DNA from 3 places in the Shewanella sp. SM29 genome. Region 2 is predicted to be linked to each of the others. Evidence: predicted binding sites of a transcription regulator. Region 2 holds the regulator's gene; each other region holds the start of a gene.
What was found. The regulator ArgR, encoded in region 2, controls arginine synthesis, uptake and breakdown. The targets are predictions, from matches to a motif close to ANTGAATANNTATTCANT.
Positions count from the first base shown of each region.

Region 1: argC (N-acetyl-gamma-glutamyl-phosphate reductase) is a predicted target of ArgR. The motif match lies at 2,144-2,161, and genes of this name have one in related genera.
Region 3: argA (amino-acid N-acetyltransferase) is a predicted target of ArgR. The motif match lies at 2,446-2,463, and genes of this name have one in related genera.

Region 1 covers NZ_JAKKRN010000032.1:49,856-54,298, reverse strand. Annotated here, with positions in the region: gene ppc (phosphoenolpyruvate carboxylase) at 1-1,771, opposite strand, end outside; gene argC (N-acetyl-gamma-glutamyl-phosphate reductase) at 2,395-3,375, shown strand; gene argB (acetylglutamate kinase) at 3,407-4,189, shown strand; gene L5L77_RS18300 (ornithine carbamoyltransferase) at 4,202-4,443, shown strand, end outside.
Region 2 covers NZ_JAKKRN010000013.1:12,465-16,907, reverse strand. Annotated here, with positions in the region: gene folM (dihydromonapterin reductase) at 1-298, opposite strand, end outside; gene L5L77_RS10800 (thiol-disulfide oxidoreductase DCC family protein) at 552-950, shown strand; gene mdh (malate dehydrogenase) at 1,054-1,989, opposite strand; gene argR (transcriptional regulator ArgR) at 2,284-2,754, shown strand; gene L5L77_RS10785 (NAD(P)-dependent oxidoreductase) at 2,902-3,534, opposite strand; gene L5L77_RS10780 (LysR family transcriptional regulator) at 3,641-4,443, shown strand, end outside.
Region 3 covers NZ_JAKKRN010000017.1:74,493-78,935, reverse strand. Annotated here, with positions in the region: gene rarD (EamA family transporter RarD) at 1-359, shown strand, start outside; gene L5L77_RS13335 (PH domain-containing protein) at 409-927, opposite strand; gene argA (amino-acid N-acetyltransferase) at 1,047-2,366, opposite strand; gene rpmG (50S ribosomal protein L33) at 2,689-2,862, opposite strand; gene rpmB (50S ribosomal protein L28) at 2,869-3,105, opposite strand; gene radC (RadC family protein) at 3,227-3,904, opposite strand; gene coaBC (bifunctional phosphopantothenoylcysteine decarboxylase/phosphopantothenate--cysteine ligase CoaBC) at 4,027-4,443, shown strand, end outside.

The sequences.
Region 1 (4,443 bases), on a different contig from region 2:
TGCCACCACGGCCATGGAATAGTGTGAGCTTGACGCCCGCTTGTTTACAGACTGCCACTAACTGCTCTTGGGCGTGATACTGAGCCCAAGCCGCCGCCATAACACCGGCATCTTTAGCTGAGTCAGAGTAGCCAATCATGACCTCTTGCATGCCCTTGGTATAGCCACGATACCAGTCAATATCGAGCAAATCGGTAATACATGCAGCGGCGTTGTTTAAGTCGCTTAAGGTTTCAAACAGTGGCACCACGCGCATTGGATGCGAACAGCCTGTTTCTTTGAGTAACAGTAAAACCGTTAAGACATCCGATGGTTTACCCGCCATCGAAATCACATAGGATCCGAGTGCTTTTGCCGGATGTTTAGCAATCAAACGACAGGTATTAAGCACTTCGGCCACATCGGCCGAGGGTTGCCAGTTACTTGGGATCAGTGGACGACGGTTGCTGAGTTCACGTAATAAGAAGGCTTGCTTCTCAGTCTCGTCCCAATGGTTGAAATCACCCATGCCGAGATAGCGAGTTAACTCGGCGAGCACATCGCTGTGACGGCTGGCATCTTGGCGAATGTCGAGCCTGAGCATATGAATGCCAAAGCAGGCGAGACGGCGGAGAATGTCGAGCAATAAACCGTTGGCGATTAAGCGCATACCGCAGTCGGTTAAACTCTTATAGAGCATTTCTAGCGGCGCTTTGAGATCGCTTTCTTGCCAAATCAGGCTCGACTTATCGACTTCAGGATTGTGGCCTTCGATGCGCGCATTTAAATAATCTATGGTGTCACGCAGTCTTTGACGAATAGATCGCAGCACGTGGCGGTAAGGTTCGCAGCTGTTATTGGTATAAGCCTTTAACTCATCATTGGCTTCTTCCATCGACAGTTCACCGACCAGTAGGACTATGTCTTTTAAGAATAATCTGGCGGCAGCATGGCGGTTACGATCGAGCACCTCTTGGGTGACTTTTGCGGTAACAAACGGGTTGCCGTCGCGATCGCCGCCCATCCAGCTTGAAAAGCGCACTGGCGCGATATCAATCGGTAATTGCTGCCCTGTGCGTTGCTGCACTCGATCGTTAAGTTGTCTTAAGAAGTCAGGCACCGCATGCCAGAGTGACTCTTCAATGGTGGATAATCCCCAGCGAGCCTCATCTACTGGAGTTGGGCGCTCGCGGCGGATCTCATTGGTGTGCCATATTTGCGCGATTAATTGGCGCAGGCGCAGATTGATCTGTTGACGTTCTCTATCCGATAGTTGGTCGTTTTCTTGCTCTGTTAAGCAGTCGACAATGGCGGCGTATTTTTGGATCAGGGTGCGACGGGAAATTTCAGTGGGGTGCGCTGTTAGCACCAGATCGATATCCAGTGTTTTTAGACAGTCGAGCATTTTAGCTTGGTCGACACGACCATTGAGCATGCGGCCTAGGAGTTGTTCCACTGGGTCTGGCACGCAGACAAGTTCGTCGCAATTACGACTGATAGTATGAAATTGCTCGGATAAGTTAGCTAAGTTAAGAAATTGGTTAAAAGCTTTTGCAAAAGGGACTAATTCTTCGTCTGGCAAAGCTGTCAGTAACTCGAGCATTTGCTCTCTGGCGGCTTGATCGCCTCGGCGTGAGTCTTTGGCAAGCTTACGGATCTGTTCAACCTTCTCAAGAAAAGAGTCCCCAAGATGGGTACGCATAGTATCGCCAAGGATTTGGCCTAACATACTCACGTTCGATCTTAATGACGCATACATATCTGTCATATTGTCTGCCATGGTTACTGACATAGTTACTCCGAATAGAAAAACATGAAAATTCCGCTGTGCATTTAGCCCGTTAGCACAATACCTATCACTTGGGGCTATGGTCAACAGCAGAACTTATAACTTATACGACTGGCTTATCCGATATGCAACCAATCACGGTATTTGATGAAGAATATTCAATAGAAATGCGAAGTCACGCAATATTTTTTGATGATTAGTGCAAGTGAATATGAAGTGCATTATTTTATGCTTTGCAGACATGTATCTTAGCTGTTAATGAAAAGGACTGATTTTGACTCATGTTGACCCTGGATAACTGTGTTATTAACGAGTTAGCTGAATGGGAGGCGTGTCTTCGATATCCCAGTTTGAGCTTAAAATATGAAAATAAATTAAAAATATATATTCACATATATTGCATAAGTAGATCTTTGTGGTAGTCTAGCCATCAGTTGAGATGAGTCACCCCCTGTGACCTGTAGAGTGAATATCATGATGTACAGTATTAGCCTGACAGTGAATAAAATAACAACCTATTACGATTTCCTGCGACGATAGTCTTGTCATCATAGATATACGCGGTTGCGTGTAAGCTATTCATCTACTCTTTAAGTTTCTTTGATTCGGTTAATAAGACAAAACACATGAAAAATATCGCCATTATTGGTGCCAGTGGTTACACAGGCGCGCAACTGACCGCTTTAATCCATGCAGAAGCAGAGCTGACGATTCAGGGGTTGTATGTTTCTGAAAACAGTTTAGATAAAGGTAAACCTTTAGCGGATTTGTATCCTATTTATAGCCATATCGCATTAACGCTGTCGCCATTGTCCGATGAAGCTAAGGCAAAAATCGTTGCTGAAGCAGATGCCGTGGTCTTAGCGACTGAGCATTCAGTAAGCTTGCATTTAGCGGCTTGGTTTTATGCACAAGGTTTGGCGGTATTCGATTTAAGCGGTGCTTATCGTTTCAGCGATGTGGCGCAATACCCTAAGTGGTATGGCTTTGAGCATGAATATCCTGAAGTTTTAGCCAAAGCCGTATACGGCCTTGCCGAATGGAATGCCAAAGAAATCGCTGCGACTAAGATGATTGCCGTACCAGGTTGTTACCCGACTGCATCGTTGACAGCGTTAAAACCATTGGCGAGTTTACTGACATCGGCTTATCCGGTGATCAATGCGGTGAGTGGCGTAACAGGTGCGGGCCGTAAAGCGCAGTTACACACCAGTTTTTGTGAAGTGAGCCTGACACCTTACGGCGTATTAGGCCACAGACATCAACCCGAGATCGCCACTCAGCTTGGCCAAGAAGTGATATTTACACCGCACCTTGGTAACTTTAAGCGTGGCATTTTAGCGACCATTACCGTACAGCTAAAACCGGGCACAACGACTGCCGATGTGGCCGCGGCCTATAGCGTGTATGACAAGGCGCCATTGGTCACCGTGAAGCACAATCAGTTCCCGAAAGTGGACGATGTGGTGCTGACACCTAACTGCCACTTAGGTTGGAAGTTTGATGAGAATAGCGGTTACTTAGTGGTAGCCAGTGCCATCGATAATTTGATGAAAGGTGCTGCCAGCCAAGCGCTGCAATGCATAAAGATTCATTTTAACCTTTAATTGTTCATCCTTATTTAAGAGAGTCGTCAAGATGTCTACAAACAACTCAGTATTAGTGCTTAAAGTGGGCGGCGCGCTGCTGCAATGTGAAATGGGGATGGCGCGATTGATGGATACGGCTGCGGCTATGTTAGCCAATGGTCAGAAAGTGTTGATGGTACATGGCGGCGGCTGTCTGGTGGATGAGCAGTTAGCGGCTAATGGTATGGAGACCGTCAAGTTAGAAGGTTTACGTGTGACTCCGCCCGAGCAAATGCCGATTATTGCCGGCGCACTTGCGGGCACTTCGAACAAAATCCTTCAAGGCGCAGCGACTAAGGCTGGCATTGTGAGTGTGGGCATGAGCCTTGCCGATGGCAATACTGTTTCGGCTAAGATTAAAGATGAGCGTTTAGGCCTTGTTGGCGAAGTCACGCCAAAGGATGGCACTTATCTTAAGTTTATCCTCGAGCAAGGTTGGATGCCGATTTGTAGCTCTATCGCCATGATGGACGATGGTCAAATGCTTAACGTCAATGCTGACCAAGCGGCGACGGCATTAGCCAAGTTAGTCGGCGGCAAGTTAGTGCTACTGTCGGATGTGTCTGGGGTGCTTGATGGTAAAGGCCAGCTCATCCACAGTTTAAATGGCAAGCAGATAGCAGACCTTGTTAAGCAAGGTGTGATCGAAAAAGGAATGAAGGTCAAAGTTGAAGCTGCGCTCGAAGTCGCGCAGTGGATGGGGCAGGCGGTACAAGTTGCCTCGTGGCGTGATGCAAGCCAATTAATCGCATTAGCAAAAGGTGAAGCCGTAGGAACACAAATCCAACCATAAGTGGAGTAGGTTATGAAGCATTTACTATCGATAAAAGACTTAACCCAGCAGCAGTTACAGGATCTCATTGCCTTGGCAAAAACGATCAAAGCCAATCCGGCAGAGTATCGTCATGCGCTGGATGGCAAGAGTGTGGTGATGTTATTTGAAAAGCCCTCGCTCAGAACCCGCGTTAGCTTTGATATCGGTATTAATAAGCTCGGTGGCCACTGTTTATACCTAGACCAGCAAAATGGTGAACTGGGGAAGCGGGA
Region 2 (4,443 bases):
TGGCACTCTTGAAAGGCTCATTCTTTGTAAGCACAGGATCCGGCAGCCAGTCCGAGGCATTGTGAATAATGGCGCGAATTTGCGGCAGCTTAGCTAACTCATCAATCAAGGATCGCACTTGAGTATCGTCATAAAAATCACAGGGATACAGAGTCGCACCTAAGGCGTTCAGCTCATCTATGCTAGCGTAATGGCTGCGATAGGTACCAATCACCTGCTGACCTTGGGCGAGAAAATGTTTGGCTAAGGCGTAACCGATACGCTTACCCACGCCTGTGATTATGATGGGAGATGTCATACCTATCCTTTTGAGTCGTTATTGGTCAGGCTTTACCTTGTTCGCTTAAAAATCAGCAATCAAGTTAAACTGATGAATAACCAAGATGTTACTGCACTCATTTGAATTTAACCTAACAAAAAGCCCAATGAGATGCTGATCCGTTCTACAATCGCTTCGATCTAAAACCCTTTATTCTGCGTATAGGGTAGAAGAAAACCAAGCTTGAGTACTCACTTCAAGTATTGTGATCAAGTCATCAGAGGTAATACCGATGGAACTGCGGATTTTTTACGATGGAAATTGTCCATTATGTAGCGCCGAAATGCGTCAACTGAAAGCGCGCGATCCGAAGAACTTGATTGCGCTTGAGGATTTAAATGCGCCAGACTTTAGTAAGCGCTTCAGCCATATCGATAGAGACTACGCTAATACGATTCTCCATGGCGAAACCGCAACGGGCGAAGTGTTACTCGGGTTAGATGTCACTTGCAAAGCGTGGGCACTGACAGGAACACGCGCTTGGATCCAACTATTACGCCTGCCCGTGATTAAAACTGTGGCCGATTGGTGCTATCTCAGATTCGCAAAAAACAGATATCGCATCTCTTATTTACTGACGGGCAAAGCCCGCTGCGATGATAACTGCCAAATTCCCACTAAGCGCCGCTGATCGACTGAATTCGCCTGGTAAAATGTAAAACCCAGGCATAAAAAAACGGAGCTCAATGGCTCCGTTTTTAATTCGTCATAATCTAAAAAGATTATCCGAAAGATTATTTAACGAAATCAACGCCTAGTTTGATATCGCCTTTCAGCGTATCTAACATAGAATCACGAGCGTTAGCTTCGAATGCACTCACTTCACCGTAAGGCAGTACTTTTTCAATACCGTTTTTGCCTAACAGCACAGGTTGTGCGAAGAATTCAGCATGCTCGCTGCCGCCGTCAACATAGGCGCATTCAACGATGTTAGCTTCGCCTTGCAGACCACGAACCAGAGACAGACCGAAACGGCAAGCCGCTTGACCCATAGACAGAGTCGCGCTTCCGCCACCGGCTTTAGCTTCAACCACTTCTGTACCCGCGTTTTGGATGCGAGTCGTCAAACTTGCCACTTCTTCGTCAGTGAAAGTCGCGCCTTCAACTTGAGACAGTAATGGCAGAATAGTCACGCCGCTGTGGCCGCCGATCACATTCACTTTAACGTCAGCAACGTTCAGGCCTTTTAATTCGGCGATGAAAGTTTCAGAGCGGATCACGTCTAATGTCGTGATACCGAACAGACGGTTCTTATCGTAAACACCCGCTTTTTTCATCACTTCTGCAGCGATAGCTACGGTCGTGTTGACTGGGTTAGTGATAATGCCAACCAAAGCCGTAGGGCAAGTTGCCGCTACTTTTTCGATCAGGTTGCGAACGATACCCGCATTGATATTGAACAGATCAGAACGATCCATACCAGGCTTACGCGCAACACCAGCAGAAATTAGAACAACGTCAGCACCCACGAGGGCAGGCGTTGGATCTTCACCAGCAAAACCTTTGATTTCAACAGCAGTTGGAATGTGGCTCAAGTCAACCGCAACACCCGGAGTTACCGGTGCGATATCATATAGAGACAATTGTGAACCCGCAGGCAATTGAGTTTTTAACAGTAGGGCAAGAGCCTGGCCGATACCACCAGCAGCACCAAGTACAGCAACTTTCATAGTTATCTCCGTTATTTCTCGGATATGTGTGACATGGATCTAATTTGCGTTGGCGTCACATTACTGGAATGTCACAACAATTTCAATTATCCCTTAGTCGTGGGACAAAAGAATTCCGGAATAACGTAGAAGCAATGTAGAACAATTACTCAAATTGGGATTTTTACGCCCCCTACAAACGCTTAACCACTGGGGCTTAGTGAATTTTTATTCAACCAATCTGGTTATTTGTTGACAATTTTTCTAAAAATATTCAAAATGGGCCTGTTTTTTTGAATAACGAATAATAATATTATGCAAACGACCAAGAATCAGGATGACCTTGTTAGAATTTTTAAGTCGATTTTAAAAGAAGAGCGCTTTGGCTCTCAGAGTGAAATCGTCACCGCCTTGCAAGCTGAAGGCTTTGGTAATATTAACCAATCGAAAGTGTCACGCATGCTCAGCAAGTTCGGCGCAGTGCGGACTCGCAACGCTAAGCAAGAGATGGTGTATTGCTTACCAGCCGAATTAGGCGTACCCACCGCGGGTAGCCCACTGAAGAATTTGGTACTCGACGTCGATCACAATCAAGCTATGATCGTCGTGCGAACTAGCCCAGGTGCCGCGCAGCTGATTGCCCGTTTATTGGATTCTATCGGTAAACCAGAAGGCATTTTGGGTACGATTGCCGGTGATGACACTATCTTTATTTGCCCATCGAGCATCCAAGATATCGCCGATACCTTAGAAACCATCAAATCTTTATTCAATTACGCAGAATAAAAAAACAGGTCAGTGAGCTGACCTGTTCTATTTTATCTGTACATTTTGAAGTGCAATACCGCGCTGGTTATTTGGCCATTGTCCCGATTACGTTACACATTCCAGCACAATATCTAACTCACAATATCTAACTCAACTATAACGATATCAGTAAGCCACACTGATGCGCTGGTTTGGGTGAGTGCCCTTTTCGGCTTCATCTACCATGGCTTTTGCGTAATCGGTTACAGAGATACGGCTTTGACCATTAGCATCGGTAAAGAAGCTGTCGCCACCAAGACGGTACGGGCCTTCACTCTCACCGGGATAAATCTCAGCGGCTGGGCTCACAAAGGTCCAATTGATTGCCGTTTGCGCCGCACGGAATACCTGCAAAGCTTCACCCTGAGCTAACGCCTCATCTTTATATGCTGCTGGGAAATCTGGACTAGAGACCAGCGTCACACCCGGCGCCACTTCTAAACTCCCAGCACCACCGACCCACAATAAACGTGACACGTTAGCGTTAGGCAGCACATCCAGTAAATGCTGAACCGTACTCGCCACTAGACCATGATTTTGTTGGGCGCGGCCACCAACGGCGGCAATCACGACATCTACGCCAGCAAAGGTATCGGCGACCAATGGCTGCTCTAAATCCACGGCACGTACTGCCACGTCAGCCACGGATAACTTACTTGGATCACGCACTAACGCTGTCACTTGATGTCCACGACTCTGTGCTTCTTTTAAAATTGCACCACCGATCCAACCCGTTGCACCTAAAATTGCGATTTTCATTTCATTGTCTCACTCAGATGATTTACATTGGATCCAGTTTACTTGCAGTTTTTCACCTAATAAACATCAATAATTGAGCATGATTGTTTCAATATAGGATACTAATGTGGATAAAATTGCCGCTATACGCAGTTTCGTCGAAGTCGCAAACTGTGGCAGCTTTACCAAAGCTGCCGAACATTTAGACCTCAGCCGCCTGCAGGTTTCCCGTCATATTCAAGAAGTGGAGCAGTGGTTGAGTTTACGCTTATTACACCGCACCACGCGCAGCGCCAGCTTGACTTTGCAGGGTGAGGAAGCGCTACAATTTTGCCAGCGGATCTTAAGTGAAGTTGCTGCCATGGAGAGTCGTGCCCACAGCCATAACAGTGAACTGGTAGGCAGTATTCGTATCGCTACGCCTATTGGCCTTGGGCAGCACAGTCTGTTTTATGTCGTTGATCGCTTTATTAAAATTCATCCTAAGGTCAACATTCAACTGGTGATGTCGGACAGTTTTGCGCAATTGGTAGATGAGAGAGTCGACGTGGCGCTACGCTATACCGAGCAACCCGATGAGAATCTCATTGCTCGGCGTTTGATGACCATAGATGCGGTACTTTGCGCGGCGCCGAGCTATCTTGATAGCGCAACGCCACTCCTCGAACCCATTGATCTGCTAGCCCACAACTGCCTCATACACTCAGCGCAACAAAACTGGCCTTTTCTAAAAGAACTGCAAGCCGAGCACGTCAAAGTTACAGGGAATCTTAAGGCTAACGATATGGGAGTGTTGGTCAGTGCGGCGCTACGTGGACATGGCATAGTGCGGTTACCCTGTGACTTGGCTAACCAATACCTTGCCAGTGGTCAGCTCAAAGAAGTCTTACCCGAATTTACGACACCAGGCCAAACCCTGTGGGCGGTATA
Region 3 (4,443 bases), on a different contig from region 2:
AGGCCGGATTATTGGTCGAAACCGCAGTGTTATTACCGGTAGCGCTGATTTATCTCGTCGCAACCTTAGACACTGCCACGGCGAGCATGCTGACTAACGATTGGCAATTGAATCTGATGTTAATGGCGGCGGGGATAGTGACTACCATTCCTTTGCTGTGTTTTGCAGGGGCAGCGGTACGTATTCCATTGTCTATGCTCGGCTTTTTCCAATATATTGGCCCGAGTATTATGTTTATCCTCGCGGTGAGTCTATTCAATGAGCCCTTCGATGCCGAAAAAGGCGTGACCTTCGGATTTATCTGGAGCGCGCTGCTCGTCTTTACCTTAGATATGGCCTATAAACGCAAAACGGCGTGAGCATTATCACGCCGATAAACACAGTGGCAGAAATGATGACATATGATGATTACTTCTGTAACTGTGCTAAAAACTCACTCCCTTGCGGTACTGTCAGTAATAAACTGTAGCCTTTAGTCGTTGGCACTAACACTAACTGCGATTTATCTGTTATCGCCAAAAATGCCCTGCCTTTCCCTTGTAGATTAAACCAACCCAATTGAAATCCTGGCATGCCTATACCATTCGTTTTAAATCTCGGCGTTAAATCTGCCTCTTGTTGCAAATCGACTATACGTGCCTCGGCGGGCAATAAATCCGCGCGGGATAACTGCACTTTATAGAAGGGAACATCCACTGTGAGCTCTGTATCGGTTAACACTAATTCGGCGCTATTCGATTGATAGAAGACCCAAGAAAATCCGCCCATCACCACCAGCAATATACCTAAACTCGCCGACTTCGCTATCTTAGGCATATTTTTTAGCCATAACATCAGCAAGATACCCGCTAAACCGAGCAATAAGACGATAAAACTGAAGATAGAGGTTTGGGTTAAAGGGGCGAGTTCAAAAAATTGAGGACTCATTGGCAGTATCTCCCGTGCAGTGAAGTCTTAATCTGCCAATAAAGACATATTATGTCAATAAAAATGCCAGCGCTAATATGAGTACTAGGCTGGCATTGATTGGATTGATTTAGAACGGCTTAAAGATCGAGCGCGAGAATTTTTGAGCGGCGTTGATAGTTATACAACTGCTTTTTCTTCTGCGGCAGTGCTTCAACATCTTCAATCACAAAACCATGCTCTAAGAACCAGTGAATGCTCCGAGTTGTCAATGCAAACAAGCGTGAATAACCACGGTTTCTAGCCTGATTGATAATGTTCTTCAGCAGTAAGCTCCCTCTGTCGGCATCGCGATAATCGGGATGCACCACTAAACAAGCAAACTCACCCGCATTGTCCTCTTCAAAAGGATAGAGCGCAGCGCAACCAATCACTAAACCATCACGTTCAATCAACATGAACTGTTCGATTTCAATCTCAAGCTGCTCACGACTACGACGCACCAGAATGCCTTGTTCCTCCAATGGACGGATAAGGTTCAACACACCGCCAATATCGGCGATTGACGCACAGCGTAAACGCTCGGCACTCTCAGTCACGATTTGCGTGCCTATCCCTTCGCGAGAAAACAGTTCCTGCAGCAAAGCGCCATCTTCGAGGTAGCTGACTAAGTGACAACGCGGCACGCCATTACGGCAAGCATCGATACTGGCTTTCAAAAAAGCCATAGTGCCTACGCAGGCAGAACCTTGCTCGGCCAGCTTGCTCATGATGTTTTGCGCATCGTTTGGCATCAATTCGGCAATCACGTCGCCATTGCGATCGAGAATACCGTTCTGTGAGCTAAAACCGATCATCTTGTCGGCTTTGAGCTTGATCGCCACTTGGGTCGCGATTTCCTCGGCGGTTAAATTAAAGCTTTCACCGGTCACAGAAGCCGCAATCGGCCCCATCAACACTATGCAGTGATTATCTAACTGACGTTTTAAGCCTTGCACATCGATACGACGCACCTTGCCACTCAAACAAAAATCGATGCCGTTATCCACGCCTAACGGTTGAGCAATCACAAAGTTGCCGCTCACTAAGTTAATTTGCGCGCCTTGCATCGGCGTATTGCTTAAGCTCATGGATAAACGCGCTGTGATATCAAATTGCAGTGCACCCGCAACTTGCTTGATCACTTTGAGCGAGTCTTCATCCGTGATACGCACACCTTCGTGGTAGGCAGGTTCAATACCGTTGACGGCTAATGCAGCATCAATCTGCGGCCTAGCGCCATATACCAACACCACTTTGATCCCTAAACTGTGCAGCAGGGCGACATCATTTAAGATGGCGCGGAATTGATTTTGAGCCAAAGCTTCACCGCCAAGCATGACCACAAAAGTTTTACCTCTGTGAGCATTAACATAGGGGGCAGAATGACGAAATCCATCAACCAGTTCAGTGGTACGCACGCGTTATTTACACCTCATTTTTGAGCTGGCAGCGTCACGATGACACACCAGGAATGAATCGCTAACTTTCGCGTATGGTATTGCATTTTAATTCACATATAAAGAATTTATTCTCACTAAAGTGCAGATTTTATGATTTAAAGTGCTTAGAACCGCACTATTTTATATTTTCAGTAAGTGTTCACACTTTTTTAACTTCACAGGGGATGATTCAGCGGCTTAAGTTTGCGAGGCAATTATCTCAACTTGATGACTAGCCACTAAAAAAATGCAAAAAAAAGCCCCTTAAATAAGGGGCTTTTCTCGAAACACTAACCAAGGATTACTTGATTTTTGCTTCTTTGTAGATAACGTGCTGACGAATAACTGGATCAAATTTTTTGATTTCCATTTTTTCAGGCATGTTACGCTTGTTTTTTTCAGTTGTGTAGAAGTGACCAGTCTTAGCTGTAGAAACTAATTTGATCTTCTCACGATTACCTTTAGCTTTAGCCATGATCTATTATACCTTCTCGCCACGGGCACGAAGTTCAGCAACAACAACTTCGATACCTTTTTTGTCGATCAGACGGATACCTTTAGTAGATACACGTAACTGTACGAAACGCTTTTCTTCTTCTAACCAAAAACGGTGGTTTTGTAGGTTAGGTAAAAAACGACGACGGGTCGCGTTTTTTGCATGCGAACGGTTGTTACCAACCATCGGCTTCTTGCCAGTAACTTGGCATACTCTTGACATGTCAATCTTCTCCAAAAACAATTTTAACGCTCGAGCATTAATGTGCCTCGTATGGCCGTCGCCCGAGGCACAAAGAGGGCGCATTTTATACACGATCACAGAGTGAAGATCAAGTGTTAGATTAATTAATCCAGCCTCGTTCTGCAAAAGAAACTATCTCTCGATCACCTACAACCATATGGTCCAACAAGGATACGTCTATGGTTGCTAACGCATTTTTTAATCGCTCAGTTATTCGTCGGTCAGCCTGACTGGGCTCGGCAATACCAGACGGATGATTATGACAAACTATAACTGCTGCGGCCTTTTTCTCCAGCACTAAGCTCACCACTTCACGTGGATACACTGAGGCTGAGTCTATTGTGCCGCGGAATAATTCGACAAATTGAATCACTCTATGCTGGCTATCCAGCAGTAAAACTGCGAACACTTCATAGGAGCGATCGGCCAATTGTCGCATTAAATAGTCCCGAGTTAAATCGGGATTTGTCAAAACCTGACCTCTTTGCAGATTTTCCTGCGCTACACGCCGCGCTAATTCGGCCGCAGCTTGAAGCTGGGCGTATTTTACAGGTCCTACGCCCGGAAGTCGACACACCTGATTTCTTGGGGCACAGAGCAGATTTCTGAGGCCGCCAAACTCGCTAATAAGCGACCTAGCAAGGTCAACAGCGTTTAATCCGGCTAAACCGTTACGCAGCAATACTGCTAGTAATTCAGCATCCGAGAGATGTGCAGCTCCTTTTTGTAACAGTTTATCTCTGGGACCTTCGCCCTCAGGCCAATCTTTAATCCCCATGTGACCTCCCTGTCATCTCACATATTTTCACTTTACTGAGTATGGACGAGATTTTTTGAACTGGGATAGTCACTAAAATTCACCGCTTTGTGATATTGTTGCCGGCATTATTTCTATCTCGGATGATGTCTGTGAGTCTGACAAATAAAAACGTCCTGCTGGGCATTGGCGGCGGTATTGCGGCCTATAAAAGTGCTGATTTAGTACGTCGCTTGAAAGAGCGTGGTTTTGATGTGCGCGTGGTGATGAGCCAAAGTGCGATGGAATTTATCACGCCTCTGACGCTGCAAGCGTTGTCTGGACATCCAGTGGCATCTAGCTTGCTCGACCCCGCAGCAGAAGCAGCCATGGGTCATATAGAACTTGCTCGTTGGGCAGATCTCGTCATCATCGCCCCTGCAACCGCAAACCTATTGGCGCGGATTAATGCAGGCATGGCCGATGAGCTAATCACCACCACGTGTCTTGCCACTGAGGCGCCAATTGCCCTGTGTCCAGCAATGAATCAGCAGATGTACCGCAATCTGGCTACGCAGGCG